2 regions of the Streptomyces sp. NPDC104309 genome follow, and region 2 is predicted to be linked to the other one. Evidence: riboswitches for the same ligand, from Rfam matches in the RefSeq annotation. Region 2 holds a riboswitch; the other holds the start of a gene.

Region 1 (8,479 bases), on a different contig from region 2:
ATGTCCCCGCGCCTCTGCGCGGGACGAGCCGGCCGAGGTGGGGTCAGCCGCCGTCCTCCCCCGGTGCCCGGCCGGCGTAAAAGGTGGCGATCATGTCCTCGCCGCCGTGCCCCGCCGCCTCGGCACGCACGAAGCGGTCGGCCGAGGCGGCGACCAGGTCCAGCCGCACACCCGATGCCCCGGCGGCGGCCAGGATGAGGCGGGCGTCCTTGAGGGCCGTGGACAGGGTGAAGCTCGGGGTGAGGTCACCGGTGAGGACTGCGGCGGACTTGCCCTGGAGATACGGGGAGTCCAACGCACCGCCCCTCATGGCATCGAGGAACGTCCGGGGATCGATCTCCAGGCCCTCGGCCAGGTTGAGGCATTCCGCGACACTGTTGACCAGGTTGATCACCCAGGTGTTGACCACGAGTTTCAGCCGCGAGGCCGCTCCCGGGTCCTCGGCGACCCAGACCGTGCGCTGTCCGACCGCGTCCAGCACGGGTTCCACGGTCTCCCGGACTGCGGACGGACCGGAGACGAAGACCGTCAACGTGCCTTGTTCCGCGGGCTGTTTGGTGCCGGCGACCGGTGCGTCGAGATAGATCAGGCCCAGGTCCGCCGCGCGCCGGACGAGATCGTCGGTGGCGTCGGGCCCGACCGTCGAGCTCTGGAGCAGCACCTGCCCCGCGTGCAGGCCGGGTGACGCGGCGGTGAGCGCGGCGGCGACGGCCGGGCCGTCGCGGAGCATGGTGAGGATGACATCGGCGCCGCGTACGGCTTCCTCCGCCGTCCGGGTGACCATGGCGCCGTCGGCGGCGAGCGGGGCCGCCTTGGCCTGCGTGCGGTTCCAGGCGCGGACGTCGAGTCCGGCCCGGAGCAGGCTCCGGGCCATGCCTGATCCCATGATTCCGGTACCGAGGACGGCGACGGTCGGCCGTTTCCGTGCGGTTTCGGCAGCGCTTGGGTTCATGGGAGGACTCCCTTCGTCGGCCGCGCCTTCGCGGTCGCGGCGCGGTGGGTTCTCAGGATTGCCTCATCGCGCCTTCGAGGACGGCAGCGTGCACGGCCCTGGCGAGTCGCGCGCCCCAGCGGGAGCGCGGTCCCGCGAAGGCCTCCCCCGGGGCGGGTCCCGGGCAGGGGGCGGCGACGCACACGGCGTCGGTGGGGGTGCCGGAGCAGTCGAGTCCGGCGTCCAGGAGCGCCTGGACCTTGGCCTCGGTGGCCGTGGCGACCGCGTTGACGAGTGCGGCGTCGGAGAGGGCCACTGGGAGGGTGACGACGATGTTGACCGTGCCCGGCCGGGGTGGTTCCCCGGTGTCCTCGGCCGGGGCGGCGGCCCAGCCGCGTACGCCGAGTCCACAGGTGGCGGTCGCCGTCACCCCCTCGTCGGCCGCGACGGTGTACGCGGTGACATCAGCGGCCGTCATCAGGCCTGCGCCGGGCCCCGTGAGGTGTTCCGCCGCGGCGATCTCGGCGAGGTGGCGGTCGGGGTCGAGACGGGGATAGCCGCCGGGCACCTGGGCGTTGAGGATCCAGGCGCGTGGGCCGATGCCGCCGCCGAGCACGGCGCTGCTGCACACCCGCCAGCCCGGCCCCAGCCGCCACACCAGATAGTGGAGGTCCAGCCCCTCCTCGTGCCGGGCGAGCAGTTCACCGCGCTGTTGGGGCAGCCGGATTCGTACGGAACGGATGAGGCACCCCCGGTGGCGCGGCAGGACGAGGTCGGCAGTCGGCCGGTCGATCATATGTGCCGGGGGCACGGGCAGGGGCTTCGGCGGTGGCTCCGGTGAGCCGTCGGTGCTCCGGTGAGCCGTCGGTGTGGATTCCCGTACCGCACGGACGGGAGCGGGGGCCTTCAGTCCGCGACGGGCGCGGTGGCGGGCCGGAGCCGTACCGGAAGAGTCCCTGTGCTGTTGCCGACGAACCCGGCGTGCCGGGGCAGTTCGGTGCCGGGGACGGCGAGCTCCAGCTCCGGGAAGCGAGTGAACAATTGTTCCAGGGCGATCGTGGCTTCCATCCGGGCGAGCGGCGCGCCCAGGCAGTAGTGCGGTCCGTGGCCGAGCGAGAGATGTCGGGCCGCGGTGTCCCTGGCCCGTCTGGTCACGTCGAAGAGGTCGGCATCGGGCCCGTGCGCGGCCTTGTCCCGACCGGCGGCCGAGTATCCGGCGAGCACGGGTGTGCCCTTGGGGACGACGGTCCCGTCGATGGTGAGGTCACGGGTCGGATAGCGGAAGGGGAAGTAGCTGACCGGGCTGTCCCAGCGCAGTGTCTCCTCCACCACGTCGGCCCACCGTGCCCGGCCGGACCTCACCAGCCCGAGCTGGTCGGGGTGGGTGCACAGGGCCCGTACGGTGTTGGTGACGAGGTTCAGCGTCGTCTCGTGTCCCGCGATGATCATCAGGAGCAGGGTGCCGATGAGCTCCTGCTGACCGAGTCGGCCACCGCCTTCGTCACGGGCGGCGATCAGGGCGCTGGTCAGATCGTCGCCCGGCTGCACCGCGCGGGCGGCGGCGACCGCTGCAAGCAGGGCCACCAGCTCCCTGTTGGCGGCGATCGCCTCCTCGGGGCCGGTGTCGGTAGCGACCACCTGGTTCGAGAGACGGTGCAGCCGGTCCTGGTGCCGGGCGTCGACCCCGAGGAGGTCGCAGATGACGCCCATCGGCAGCGGCAGGGCGAACCGGGCGCGCAGATCGACCGTGCCGTCGCCCTCGGCGGCGGCACGGTCGACGCCGTCGAGCAGTTCGGCGGTGACGGTCTCGATCCGCGGCCGCAGCGCTTCGACCCGCCGTGCGGTGAACGCTTTGCCGACCAGTGAGCGCAGCCGCCGGTGGTCCTCGCCGTCGGCCGTCGTCATGCCCCGCACGGTCGCGAATGTCTTCAGCGGCCAGCCGTCGGGGATGCGTCCCTCGGCCAGCTCGGTGAAGTGGCGTGCGTCCTTGGCCACGTCGGGGTGGGCGAGGAACTCCTTGAGCGCCTCGTGTCCGAGGACCGCCATCCCGGCCACGTCGCCCGGGAGCACGACGGATGCCACGGCTCCTCGGGCGAGCAGCCCGGCGTTGTCCGCGTGCGGGCAGCCGCCGGCCGGGTCCATGCGGTACGGGGTGCTGGTCAACGGGGACTCTCCTGACGGTCGTCGGCCGGTGGGCGGTACCCGAGGGCGATGGGGACGGCAACCCGTTCGATTTCGCCGATCCTAGGGGCGATGCCGTCGACGGGAAGGGCTGTTGTCCCGAACGGGGACACCTCGGTATGCGAACGGGGCCCCGCTCGGTCCCGTCATGGGGCGGTACGCCCCGCGCGCGCGGATTCGCGGTCCGGCGGCACGCCCGGCACGGCGCGCGGACGCCCGGTATCGGGTCGACCGTCCGCGGTCGCCCGGAAGCGTGCGGCGCCTCGACGCATGTCCGGCCGCCGCTCGGGTGGGGCGCACGGCGCACACCCGCCACGCCTCCGCACCTCACCCGATTGGCCTAACGCGGGAGCGGCGTGCGCACCGCCGTGACGGGCGGCCAGCGCCGAGGCGCCGAGCATGCGGGGGACGGGCTCCGCAGGTGGGGAGGTTGCAGCGTCCATCCGGGTGAGGCGCGATGGAAATCGGACGCGCCTCCCCTGATGGACCCAGCCACAGGACGCGCCCAGGCGAGGAGGAATCGGTCATGGGAGCCGCTGACGGTTTCACGGATTCCGGAGAGCTCGACGGCCTGACGGTGTACGACAACGCCGGCGAGAAGATCGGCAGTGTGGGCCGGGTGTATGTCGACGACAACACCGGCCGCCCGGACTGGATCACGGTGAAGACCGGCCTGTTCGGCATGAAGGAGAGTTTCGTGCCTCTTGCGGGGGCTCGTCGTGTGGGCTCCGACCTGCACATCTCACATCCGAAGGACCGCGTCAAGGAAGCCCCCCGGGTGGACGCGGACGCGCATCTGTCGGTGGCGGAGGAGGAAGAGCTCTACCGCCATTACGGCCTTGCCAGAAACACCACCGCCAGGCTCAGTGGCCGCGCGGACACCGGGAGGACGACGTCCGGGACCGGCACCACGGCCATGGGCGCGGCGGGAGCCGCCGGAGCCGGAGCCATGGGCGAGGCCGGCACCGGGCGCACGACCGGGAGCGACAGGCCGACCGCGGCCGGAACCCCGGCAACCGGCGCCGGCACCCCCCGGGCCACCACGTCACGGACGAGCGGCCTGGCCGGCGCGGGCACCGGTACGGGCTCGGGCACTCGCGGCGATGCCGGGACGGCCGGCGCGGCCCGTCCACTCGTCGGCGCCGGGGCGGGTTCCGAGCGGTCCGCCGCCGACCTGGGCGGCAAGGAGGAGCTGATCCGCTCCGAGGAGCAACTGCTCATCGGCACCGAGGAGTACGAGAGCGGCAAGGCCCGTCTGCACAAATACGTCGTCACCGAGAACGTCACCAGGACGGTGCCGGTGACGCACGAAGAGGTGCGGGTGATCCGTGAACCCCTTCAGCCCGGCGACAGGTCTGCGGCGGGGCGTTCGGACATCCGTGAGCAGGATGTCGAGCTCACTCTGCACGCCGAGCGTGCCACGATGCGCAAGGAGACGGTGCCCGTCGAACGGGTCCGCATGGAGACCAAGCGGGTGACCGAGCAGAAGGAGATCTCCGCCGAACTCCGCAAGGAGCAGATCGACTACGCCGACAGCAAGGGCATCGGTTCCAAGGACATCGGTGGCAAGGACCTGGGCGGCGAGTTCGGCCGGGGACGCCACCGCTGACCCCGCACACCGTGGCGTACCGCCGCGGCGCAACCATGAGTGAGGGGCGGACCCGTGTGTGCCGGGGTCCGCCCTCTCGCTGTCGGCGGCCGGGGCGCTCGGGCACGAAGCGCACCGAGGGCCGCCCGTCGGGGCCGTCCGGAGCGACCCGCGCGCTGACCCGGTAGACATCGGCGATGAGTTCCTCGGTGATCACTTCCGAGGGGGTTCCGGCGGCCACCACGCGCCCCTGCTTCATGACGACGATCCGGTCGCAGAACATCGCGGACAGATTGAGGTCGTACAGAGCGATCACACCGGTGAGGGGCAACGAGGCGATCAGTGACATCAGTTCCAGCTGGTGCTGGATGTCCAGGTGGTTCGTCGGCGCGTCGAGCAGCAGTTCACACGGTTGCTGGGCCAGTGCGCGCGATCTGGGCCCATACGCGGAGCCCGTTGTACGGCGTCCCGCGCCGGGTACCGGACCGCAGGTGCCGGCAGGTCTTCGGACTCGGGTTCCTGCGGACGAAACGCCTTCCCAGGACACCCGAGGGTGCTCCCAGTGGCCGTGGCCCCGCCCGCCCCCCTCACCGCTGCGCGTCAGTTCCGGATTCTCGCCGGATTCCCTGGCCCCTTCGTGGAGTTCGACTGGCTCCGGCCAGCCATCACGGGCCTCTGCTCAGCTCACGGGCGGTGTTGTGGCCGGTGGTACGCCGGGCCGTTTCCCGTCGCACCACCTGCCTGGTGCCTACGGGCGCTGAAGAGCGATCACGGCGTTGTGTCCGCCGAATCCGAAGGAGTGACTGACGGCACGCCGGATGGGCTGCCGCAGCGGGGACTTGGTGACGCAGTTGATGTCGAACTCGGGCGCCGGTGCGTCCAGATTGGCGATCGGCGGCACGACCGCGCGTTGCAGCGTCAGGACGGTCAGTCCGGCCTCGATCGCCCCGGCCGCCCCCATGCAGTGCCCCAGGACGCCCTTCGGGGCGGTGACGGGCGGCCGGTGCGGATAGACCCGGGCGATGAGGGCGGCCTCGGTGGCGTCGTTGACCGGGGTGGCCGTGCCGTGTGCGTTGACGTGCTCGACGTCCTCTGCCGCCCAGCCCGCGTCGCGCAGCGCGATCTCCACCGCCTTGCGGGCCACCGCGCCGGACGGATGCGGACTGATGGGATGGTGGGCGTCGGTGGTGGCCCCGGTGCCCGCGACCAGCGCCCGCGGTGCCGCCCCTCGGGCGCGGGCGTCGTCCGCCCGTTCCAGCACCATGACGGCGGCGCCCTCACCCATGACCAGCCCGGCCCGGTCGGCCGCGAAGGGCCGGCACTGCCCGGCAGCGTCGCCGTCCCGCCGGGCCCCGGCTCCGGATCGGGCGAACCCGGCCATGGCGGCCGGGTAGACGATCGACTCGGTGGCTCCGGCGATCGCGATGTCGCACTGCCCCGTGATCAGCAGATCGCGGGCGACGGACAGGGCGGTGACGCCGGACGAACAGGCCGTGCACGGCGCCAGGCTGGGACCGGTGGCCCGCAGCTGGATCGCGATCTCGGCCGCCGGCATGTTCGGAATGGTGAGCAGGATGCCCGACGGAGAGGTGGCGTCGGGTCCGAGCCGGTCGAGCACGACGGCCTGCTCGGTCAGTGAGGCGGAGCCCCCGCTGCTGGTGCCGACGACCACCGCGACCCTGCCGCCCTCCCACTCCGCCGGGTCGAGCCCGGCGTCGGCGACCGCCTCCCGGGCGGCGAGAACGGCGAACTTGGTGTACCTCCCCATCCGGAACGAGGTGCGGCCGCCGATCTCGGCGTCCAGATCGATTCCGTCGACCGTGCAGGCGAAATCGATCGCGCAGCCTTCGAGCGCCGCGACGGTACGCACCGGCGAGATCCCGGCACACACACCCTTCCAGGTGGATTCGGTGTCGTTGCCGACCGGGGTGATCATGCCCAGGCCGGTGACGGCGATGACGGGCCTGTTCATCGGGCGTTGCTCATCGGTGCCGCGCTGCTCGCCGGCGCCCCGCCGCCGGCCCCGTCGACGAAACGCGTGATCTCGGCCAGGGTGGCGCCCTTGGGGAGCGTGTCGAAGTCTCCCCGGCCGCCCAGCGTCTCCCTGATGAGCACGGCGAACTCGGCGACGGCGAGGGAGTCCATCTCCAGGCTGTCCATCGTGGAATCCGGACGGATCTCGGCAGCGGGCACTTTGAAGGTGCGTGTCAGAACCTCGGTGATCTTGGGATGAATCACACTCATGGGCTTCCTCTCCATCATTCGGTACGACTGCCGGTGACGGCGGGGCACCGTCCCGACGCCGAATCAACTGGGTGACGTGCCTCCAGTTACGCCTTGTGCCGAACCGATTCGCCACCGCCGCGCCGCGGCTGCGTGCGCCACCGGTCCAGGACGGCCGCCGTACCCCAGAAGACCAGCAGCACAGCGCGGACACCGAGGGCTTCGGCCGCCTCCCGCACCGGGCGGGATCGCACGGTTGTTCCCGTTCTTGTCACGGCCCTCACCGTTCCCCCCGAGCCGTCGCCCGGTCCCCGTCCGGCTGCCAGCCGGCCCCCGGGTCGTCGTACGCCTCGATGTAGTCGGCCCCCGCGATGGGCCAGTCGGCGAGCAGTTCCGGCGGCAGTGCGAAGGAGTCCACGAGGGCGGGCAGATGAGCGGCGACAGCGGTGATCAGCCGGTCCACGGCATCCGGCAGATCATTGACCTGATCACCCGTCAGATGTCCTGCGGCCAGCAGATCCCCGCTGTTCCGGGAGATCCGGTCGAGCACGAACAGCTTGTGCAGGTCGACCAGTCGCTCACGGGCGGGACCGTCCGGAAGACCGGTCACCGCGTCCGCGTACGCCTCGGCCGCCTGACGGTGGGCGTGCGCCTCGACACCACGCAGGGCCGGCCCGGACGCGGCGTTCCACCGGCCCAGCGGATCACCGTGCGGTGCGCGGCCCATCCGCTCCCTGGCCCGGTGGAACCAGATCCCCTCCAGGGCAGCCAGAAGCCTGCCGAGGAACCGGGGATCGTCGAGGTCGCCGGATTCCCCGCCGGAGGGAGCACCGCGGCCGGCCGGTTCGGTGGCGAAGAGCATTTCCGCGGCGGCCTTGGCGTGGATGGCCAGGTTGTCGCCCTCGGCCGTGATGGCGCCTTCCACCCCGGTGATGAGTTCGCTCATGCCGTTGTGCTCCAAAAGCGCCTGCGCACCGCACCGTTCACGGCATTCGACGATCACGGACCTGGCCTGCCAGGTGATCCACCCCTTGGCGACGGCGACCAGTCGTTCCGCCTCCTCGTGGTCCGGACCCGGTCCGTCCACCCGCGCCTCCCAGCGGTCCAGGGCCCGGCGGTGCAGCAGGCTCATCGCGAAGACGGTGGCCATGGCACGGGCGAGCGGGCCGTGGTGGCTGCGGTGGGCGATCACCGGCACCTGACGGGAGCCGCGGGGCCCGGAGATGTACCGGTGGCCGCCGTAGCGCACGGCGACCGCGAGCGTCGCGCGCGCGGAGCCGACCGCGCAGGCGCTCATCGAGATCTTGCCGGAGGTGACGCGTCCGATCGACGCGAGGAGGCGGCTCCTGCGGTTACCGACGGCGCTGCTGAACTCGCCGTCGTCACCGATCCGTCCATGGTCCCCGCCGAGCAACGCGTCGCGTGCCACGAAGACCTCGTCGAAGGAGGTCAGACAGTGGTCCACCGGGCTCCCCGTGCGCGTGGGAAGCCTGCGGACCCGTACACCGGGCAGGGCCCGGACGGCATCGGTGAGCGGTACGAGGAAGAGGAAGACC
Region 2 (8,479 bases):
GCGGGCAGCAGCCCGATCAGCACCGCCGCCGCGGGCCACAGCGGAAGCACCGGCGCGGCCAGCGGTACGACGCCCGGCCGCAGCGCCGCCGCGTCGACGCCGCCCGCCCAGATCATCGCCACGGCCACGGCGACCCCCGAACCCGCCACCAGCCAGGCCCGCCCGCCCCACCGGTCGGGCCGGTACCGGGTACGGACCGAGCGGGCCCCGCCGAGCCGCAGCCCGGCCATCGCGGCGACCAGCCCGGCGATCAGCAGCGGCAGTCCGTACACCGCGCCCTGCGCTGCCAGCAGCCCGTACGTGCCCGCGCACACCCCGAGCAGCCCGCCGAGCGTGAGGACGTTCGTGGTGTGCCGGACGGCGGGCGGGACCTGGGCCGTGCGCCCGTATCCGCGCGCGTCCATCGAGGCCGCCACCGCGACCGACCGCTCCAACGCGCCCTCCAGGACCGGCAGTCCGATCTGGAGCACCGCCTTGATACCGCCGGTCGGACGGCCCCGCAGCCGCCGCGCGGTGCGCAGCCGCACCACATCGGCGACCATGTTCGGCGCGAACGTCATCGCGACGACGACGGCGACCCCCGCCTCGTACAGCGCACCCGGCAGCGACTTCAGCAGCCGGGTCGGGTTGGCGAGCGAGTTCGCGGCGCCGACGCAGATCAGCAGGGTGGCCAGCTTCGCCCCGTCGTACAGCGCGAAGACCAGCTGCTCGGCGGTGACCCGGCCACCGATCCTGACGCCCTTCGCCCAGTCGGGCAGCGGCACCTCGGGGAGCGTGAACAGCGGATGCGTCCCGGGGATCGGCGAACCGAGAAAGACGGAGAAGACCAGCCGCACACCGACGACGAACAGCCCGATCTTGATGAACGCCCCGTACGAACGGGCCCACGGCGCGTCCGTGCGGCGGGCCGCGACCACATAGCCCGCGACCCCCACCAGCAGCCCGAGCAGCAGCGGATTGGTGGTCCGGGACGCGGCGGTGGCGAGACCGAGCGCCCACAGCCACCAGGCCCCGGCGGGCAGGGCGTTGCTCCGGGTCGTCCCGGGGGCGCGCAGCGGCCGGCGCGGCCGGACGGTGCCGGTGGCGCCGGTCACCCGGCCGCTGGTCGGGGCGGTCATCCGCGGCGGCGGCGGGCCTGCACGACTGCGGCGATGCCGAGGACGAGAACGGCGCCGACGCCGACGAGCACCCCGGCGGACGGCCCGCCACCGGAGCCGCCCGAACCGGCGGAGGCGGCAGCGGGGGCGGAGGCGCCCGGGGACGCCGCAGCGGAGGGCTTCGCGTGCCCGTCGCCCGCGACCTGTTCCCCACAGCCCGAGCCCGGATAGCCGGAGATGGCACAGAGCAACGCGTCGCTGCTGTACCGCAGCGGTTTGGCCACCGAGGCGAGTGCCTCGGCGGTGCTCGCGTCCGGGGCGACCCGCGCGCACGCGGTGCGCGGCGCGGGCGGCGTCTCGCCGGCCGGGGCGTCCGCCGCCGTGCCCGGGTCGATGACCAGCGCGATCCGCTTGGTGCCGGCCTCGGCCGGGGTGTCCGCGCAGATCTTCGCGAAGTCGGGGGAGCGGCGCGGCTTCGCCGAGTCCTGGGAGTCCTCGCTCACCGAGAACCGGAAGCCCTGCACCGTGCCGTCGTCGGGCCGGACCAGGGACGGGCCCTGGGTGGCGTACGTCCAGCCGGTGCCGGAGCCCTCCCAGAACGACCAGTACCGGTACCCGGCCGCCTGGGCCGTCCCCGCGCCGAGCACGGCCAGGACGGCGCCCAGGGCCACCAGCAGCGCGGTGGCCCTTCCCGCGCGCCTCACAGCTGCCGGTTCTTGCGCCGGCCGCTGATCAGGAAGGCCGCGGCCGCGGCGACGACGAGGCCGATGCCGATGAACCACCACACGCCACCGATCACGTCGTCGCCGCTGTGCACCTGGTCCTTCTCCGTGGCCTCGTACCCGGTGTCGGCCGACGGGTCGGGCGTCGTGACGGCCGCGGGCGCGGGACCGGTCGCGTTCAGCCGGTCGACCAGGTCGACGCCGTTGAAGTCGCGGGCGTCGGCGCCGGTCGCGTGCGCGGCCAGGACCAGCTGCGCGTAGGCGGCGGGGCCGTTCTGCTCGGCCCAGGGGCCGGAGTTCTTCTTCAGCCAGGCCATGGCTTTGGCGGCCTTGTCCTGGTGGCCCGCGGCGGACAGGGCGACGACCGCGTCCGCGGTGTTGCCGAAGTCGGGCTGCGGGGTGGTGTCGGTGGCGCCGGGCATCGGGGCCAGGTCGAGGTGGCCGCTCGTGGCGAGGGTGTTCGCGAGGTAGTGGGCGCCGTTCTGGGCGGCCTGCTCGGGCGTGAGACCGGACCCCGGGTGGCAGCTGGTCCCCTTGACCGCGGCGTTGTTCCCGACGGCCAGGGCCTTGCCCATCGCGCCGAGCACGGCGGCGGCGGTGGCGTCCGCGTTGGCGGCGAGCTTGCCGGCCTTGTCGGGCTGGTAGGCGAAGGCGCCGCCGTCCTTGCCGCCGCACGGGATCGCGAGCGCGAGCAGCGGGGAGTAGGGGGTCTTGCCGCCCGGGGTGGTGATGTCCGCGAGCCGCTGGCCCTGCCGGGCGAGGGCGCCGATCACCAGCGAGGTGGAGTTGGCGTCGCTGGGCGCGCCGGCGGTGTAGCCCCAGCCGCCGTCCTCGTTCTGTACGGACTTCAGCCAGCGGACCGAGTTGTTCACGGTGTCGCGGTGCCCGCCCACCTCGACGAACGCCTGGACGGCGGCCGCGGTGGCGTTGGTGTCCAGCACGGTCTTCTCGGTGCAGGGCTGGGAGACGTCGGGCCGGTACGCGGCGTAGGCGCCGTTGCCGCACTGCTGGGCGATCAGCCAGTCCACGGACTTCGTGGCGGGCGTGACGCCCTCCAGACGCTGGGCGAGAAAGGCCAGCGACTGCCGCCAGACACCGTCGTACGTCGGGTCCTTCGTGCCGTACAGCCCGGACGGCAGGGCGAGGGACGGCGAGGGGGAGGGGGACGGCGCCGCCACCGCGACCGGGGCAGCGGCCGCACAGAGCACGGCGGCGGTGGCGGCGAGCGTTGCCGCGCTGCGGCGTACGGTCATGGTGGGCGGTGCCTCTCCTGTGGGGAACCGGGCACAGGCACGCTCAGGCACCAGGCTCCGGCTCCGTATACCTCGACGGTGCCGACCACCGGGGTTCCGGTGGTCGTGAGCCGGTCACGACCGCGGACAGGGCATTCCGGCTCACCGTCTGCGACGACGGTTCACGGTTGCGTGGTCAGCGCCGGATTCGCACCGGCTTCCCCCTGAACGGGCATGATGACGACCCGCACACTCTACCGGGCGGGGCCGGACGGGTTCCGGGGCCGTCCCTGGGGCTCGTTCCGGACGGGACGGGCGCGTCGGCTCGTCGCGGCCCCGAGGGTCCCGGCGGGCGACGGCTTCACCGCGTTCGCCGGAAGCCGGGCCCGTATGCGAACCGGGCCCGTGCGGGAGCCGGGGTGCCGGGGAGAGGGCGAACGAGCCCCCTGCCCGGCGGCCCGCTGCCCGGCGGCCTGCCGCGCCCTTCGCACCGCGACGGCCGCGCCCTTCACACCGCGATGTACGTCACCGGCTTGCTCCCCGCCACCGCCTCCGCGCGCCCCAGCCTGACCAGGCGCCGCAGATGCGCCTCGGCCTCCGAGACGGCGATGTTCCGCGAACCGTGCGCGATCTGCTCCCACGGCCGGTTCCACTCCATCCGCTCGGCCAGCTCCCACGGCGTGAGCGGCGTGGCCAGCAGCTTGAGCAGTCCGGTGAGGCGTTCCTCGTGATGGTCCAGGAGCTCCCGTACCCGCCCCGCGGCGTCCGTGAACGCGTACTGATGGGCGGGCAGCACCTCCGCCACGCCGAGCCGGCCGATGTGCTCCAGCGAGCCGAGGTAGTCACCGATGGGGTCTCCCCCGGCGGAAGGGGCGGTGCCCGGCGCGGCGTCCGGGTCCTCGTACAGCCCGATGTGCGGGCTGATCCCCGGCAGCAGATGATCTCCCGAGAACAGCCGTCCCCGGCCCGGCAGATTCCCCGGATGCTCCTCCTCCAGATGCAGACAGACATGACCGGGCGTGTGTCCCGGAGTCCAGATCGCCCGCAGTTCGCGGCCCGCCAGGCCGAGGAGCTCGCCCGGAACGATCTCCCGGTCCGGGAGCGCGGACCGCAGCCCCGGCAGGGTGCGCATCCGGCCGTCCTCGACCGCGGCCCGCAGCGGTGCGAGATGCTCCTGGGGCGCACCGACGGCGGTGAGCTTCGTCAGGAGGTACGACAGCCAGGTGCCGGGCCGGGCCTCACGGGTGCGGCGCACGATCGCGGCGTCCGCCGCGTGCATGGCGATCCAGGCCCCGGACGCCTCGCGCACCTGACCGGAGAGGCCGTGGTGGTCGGGGTGGTGGTGGGTGATGACCACCCCGTGGATGTCGCCGATGCCCGTACCGATCGCGTCGAGCCCGGCGGTGAGGGTGTCCCACGCCTCCGGATCGTCCCAGCCCGTGTCGATCAGGACCGGCCCGCGATCGGTGTCGAGGACATGGACGAGGGTGTGGCCGAGCGGATTGTCCGGGATGGGGACCTTGATGCTGTGCACGCCCCCGCCATGGTCGGTCACCTGCGTCATGGGCTCCCCATCTCTCGTCGAGGCCTGGTCGGCGCACCGGACGTACGGCCGTGCGGCGCACCGCGCCCACTGTAACGAGAACTTGTTTCAGTAGTAGCCCTGGTCGACCATCTGTCCGTACACCCATCTGCCCGGCGCACCCGGGGAGTTCGGCGCGCACGAGACCGCGGGACGGCCGCCGCCGGCTCGCGGGACGGCCGCGCCGGTGGGTACCGGGCGCGGGCCGCCCCTTGTTTCCGCCCGTGGCCCGCGTGCGTCGTGCGCCGTGCGGGCCGCGGCTCCCGCGTCGGCGCGGGGTGGTCCGGACAGCCGGAGCCCCGCGCCGGGCGGTGGATCCGGGGTCACCGGCCGGACGGCCGGTGACCCCGGATCACTCGTCGCTCAGGCGGCGTCCGCGGCCGGCCGGTGCCACACGAGCTGCGGGGTGCGCGCGCCGTCGCCGGTTCCCTCGGTCGGGGGGACCAGAGTTAATCGGTCCCCCTCCACCCGCCACCGGCGCTCCTGCGTGGTGCCGACCCACGGGCGCAAGGACGCCATCTGCAGATGGTGGACGACCAGGTCGCCCGTCACCTCGTAGGTGCCCGCGTACCCCAGGTACGGAGAAGTCCTGAACAGCGTCGCGGTGTCGATCGGTCCGGCCGTTCCCTCCTCCGGGGCGGGCTCGGGCTCCGGGTTCAGCATGCTCACCGACATGTGGCCGTCGGCGGTGTAGGTGATCAGTCCTGTCGGACTCTGCCCGAGGGGGTGTTCGAGCGTGTGGCCGGAGGCGTCCATGATGGCGACGGTGCTCAGCAACCAGGCGCCCACGAGGGGGTGTTCGGAGGTGCTCGGCCTGAGCGTGGATGGGTGATTCGGTTCGGTGCGGGACGGGGTGTGCACGCGTTTCCCTTTCTGAGCCGGTGGAATTCGGAACTTCTGGAACTGGTGTGTGAGGGACCTGGTCGTCCTCGTCCCTACCCGCGCGGCACGCCGTGGAAGCGACGGGCGTGCCGCGAAAGCCCCGGCGGCGCGACGGCGGCCGTCCGGCCGTGCGCGCTGTCCAAGCCGTGGACTCCTGGAACTGGAACTGGTATCAGTTCTGACACAGAGTCAGGTAACGTGCCGGGTCGCGGGAGGCAGCAGCCATGACCGAGCTTGTCGAACACGGAAAACTTTTCATCGGCGGGGAGTTGGTCGATCCGCTGGGCCGGGATGTCATCGAGGTCGTATCGCCCCACACCGAACAGGTCATCGGCCGGGTGCCGCACGCCTGCGAGGGGGATGTGGACCGGGCCGTCGCCGCCGCCCGGCGGGCGTTCGACGAGGGGCCCTGGCCGCGGATGACCCTGGACGAGCGGATCGCGGTGATCACCCGGATCAAGGACGCGTTCGCCGTGCGGTACGAGGAGATCGCCCGGGTCATCAGCTCGCAGAACGGCACCCCGTACACGTCGAGCGTCATGGTGCAGGCGCTCGCCGCGATGATGGTGTGGGACGCGGCGATCACCGTCGCCCGCTCCTTCCCGTACGAGGAGCGCCGGGACGGGGCTCTCGGGCCGCTGCTGGTGCGCAGGGAGCCGGTCGGGGTGGTCGCGGCCGTGGTGCCGTGGAACGTTCCGCAGTTCACCGCCGCCGCGAAGCTCGCGCCCGCGCTGCTGGCCGGCTGCTCCGCCGTGCTCAAGGTCTCGCCCGAATCCCCGCTGGACGCCTACATCCTGGCCGACATCGCCGCCGGGGCCGGGCTGCCGGAGGGGGTGCTGTCGATCCTGCCCGCCGACCGCGAGGTCAGCGAGTACCTCGTCGGTCACCCCGGCGTCGACAAGGTGTCGTTCACCGGGTCCGTGGCCGCCGGGCGGCGGGTGATGGAGGTCGCCTCCCGCAACCTCACCCGCGTCACACTGGAGCTCGGCGGCAAGTCCGCCGCCGTGATCCTCCCGGACGCCGATCTGGAGACGGCCGTCGCCGGGATCGTTCCCTTCGCCTGGATGATCAACGGCCAGGCGTGCGTGGCGCAGACCCGCATCCTCGTCCCGCGCTCCCGCTACGACGAGACGGCCGAGGCGTTCGCCGCCGCCGCGAGCGCGCTGCAGGTCGGCGACCCGCTCGACCCCGCCACCGAACTCGGCCCCCTCGTCGCGCGGCGCCAGCAGCAGCGGTCGCTCGACTACATCAGGATCGGCCAGGACGAGGGCGCCAAGATCCTCACCGGCGGCGGCCGTCCGGCCTCCCAGGACCGGGGCTGGTACGTGGAGCCGACCCTCTTCGGCGACGTCGACAACTCCATGCGCGTCGCCCGCGAGGAGATCTTCGGTCCCGTCATCTGCCTGCTGCCGTACGGTGACGAGGACGAGGCCGTACGGATCGCCAACGACTCCGACTACGGCCTCAGCGGCAGCGTCTGGACCGCCGACACCGCGCGCGGCATCGACATCGCCCGCCGGGTCAGGACGGGCACGTACAGCGTCAACACCTTCAGCCTCGACATGCTCGGCCCCTTCGGTGGCTACAAGAACTCCGGTCTGGGACGGGAGTTCGGACCTGAGGGATACGCCGAGTACTTCGAGCACAAGATGATTCATCTGCCGGCCGGATACGAGGGGGCGTGATGGGGGACCGCTGGGCCGTGGAGGTCGACCGCGGGGTCTGCATCGGTTCCGGAATGTGCGTGAACCACGCCCCGGAAGGATTCGCGCTGGATTCCGCCCGGCAGTCCCGTCCGTCGGCCCCGGAGTCCGACGCCAACGAGCAGGTGCTCGCGGCGGCCGAGGGATGCCCGGTCGAGGCGATCACGATCACGCTGACCGGCTCGGGGGAGGCCGTCTTCCCGCCGGAGGAGTAGGCGTCGGCCCGGCGGTTCCGGGAGACCGGAGCCGCCGGAGCCGGGCCATGACCACACGGCGGCGCCCCGGCCGTTCGGCGGAGGCCGCGACGGCTGAGCCGGCCGGGCGAATGCGCCCAACTCGACATCGCACGAGGGCCATTTCCGGAAACGGCCTCCGAGCCGGCCCGGAAAAGGGGCGGGTGCGTCCGGATCAGCGGGAGGGGAAAGGGGCCAGGCGGCGGTCCCATTCGTCCGCGGCCCGGCGCAGGTCCTCGGTGCTGGTCCTGATCTCGATGACGTACTCGTCCAGGCCCTTGTCGCCGTCCCGCCACGCGGGCGACGCCTCGTAGCCGAGGTGCACGCGGACTGCCCCGGCGCCGTGGCCCCCCGCGGCGTGGCTGAAGGACAGAACGGGCTCCAGGAAGGCGAGATCCGGCAGCGTGCCCGTCAGCGTTTCCCCACCGGCCGCGCGCAGCCACGGCGAGATCTGACGCGCCTCGCCGGTCAGCAGGCACGGGTCGGTGAAGGACCAACTGGCCTCGGGCGTGGTCACCTCACCTTCGACGACCAGCCAGTTGTCGTCGTACCGGTCGCCGATGACCGCCGGGAACTGATAGCGCAGCGGGCGCAATTCGATGCGGTGTTCCTGATCCGTGAGCAGCACCGCCCAAGGGTGTCACGCACCCCCGCGCACGCGAACGTGAATAAACGCAAAACAAGCCGAATGCCGGAGGCCACGGACCCCGGAACGCGCGGCCTTCCTCCGTGAAACGGTCTCCTCAATGGTGAGTTTGCTGATTTCGATGCCGATGTACCGATAGTCGGCCGGGAGTTCGCGAAGTGTGTGGGCTTCTGGGCCGGCTTGACCCCCGTCGTGAGGGATCGAACGGGGTGGACGCCGGCGTCGAACGACAGCGAAGGACGTAATCGTCGGTAGTCCTGATAGGCGCGAAAGGAAACCGCCTGCGAAGACAATGGGTGCAATCCGTGTTCCGGAAGTCGTGAGTGAGAACAACGATGTCATGTCGACGGGAGCGCCCGGCACGGGCACGATGTCCCTGCCC

Evidence for each region. A riboswitch is a leader RNA that binds a small molecule or an ion and turns the genes downstream of it on or off. The one in region 2 is predicted to bind cobalamin.
Region 1: linked by a shared signal. The riboswitch ahead of ACZ68L_RS39960 (ATP-binding cassette domain-containing protein) and the one ahead of ACZ68L_RS19720 (prenyltransferase/squalene oxidase repeat-containing protein) in region 2 are both predicted to bind cobalamin.

The regions. Positions count from the first base shown of each region.
Region 1 is NZ_JBVJMV010000051.1:33,988-42,466, forward strand. Features, by position in the region: gene ACZ68L_RS39940 (NAD(P)-dependent oxidoreductase) at 44-952, opposite strand; gene ACZ68L_RS39945 (adenosylcobinamide amidohydrolase) at 1,005-1,727, opposite strand; gene ACZ68L_RS39950 (cytochrome P450 family protein) at 1,838-3,073, opposite strand; gene ACZ68L_RS39955 (PRC and DUF2382 domain-containing protein) at 3,639-4,721, shown strand; partial or broken gene ACZ68L_RS39960 (ATP-binding cassette domain-containing protein) at 4,816-5,133, opposite strand; cobalamin riboswitch at 5,180-5,368, opposite strand; gene ACZ68L_RS39965 (beta-ketoacyl-[acyl-carrier-protein] synthase family protein) at 5,449-6,672, opposite strand; gene ACZ68L_RS39970 (acyl carrier protein) at 6,669-6,944, opposite strand; gene ACZ68L_RS39975 (hypothetical protein) at 7,031-7,177, opposite strand; gene ACZ68L_RS39980 (acyl-CoA dehydrogenase family protein) at 7,204-8,479, opposite strand, start outside.
Region 2 is NZ_JBVJMV010000012.1:179,373-187,851, reverse strand. Features, by position in the region: gene ACZ68L_RS19730 (energy-coupling factor transporter transmembrane component T) at 1-1,118, opposite strand, end outside; gene ACZ68L_RS19725 (SCO2322 family protein) at 1,115-1,801, opposite strand; gene ACZ68L_RS19720 (prenyltransferase/squalene oxidase repeat-containing protein) at 1,798-3,072, opposite strand; cobalamin riboswitch at 3,181-3,315, opposite strand; gene ACZ68L_RS19715 (MBL fold metallo-hydrolase) at 3,560-4,615, opposite strand; gene ACZ68L_RS19710 (lipocalin-like domain-containing protein) at 4,997-5,494, opposite strand; gene ACZ68L_RS19705 (aldehyde dehydrogenase) at 5,740-7,200, shown strand; gene ACZ68L_RS19700 (ferredoxin) at 7,200-7,433, shown strand; gene ACZ68L_RS19695 (WapI family immunity protein) at 7,627-8,079, opposite strand.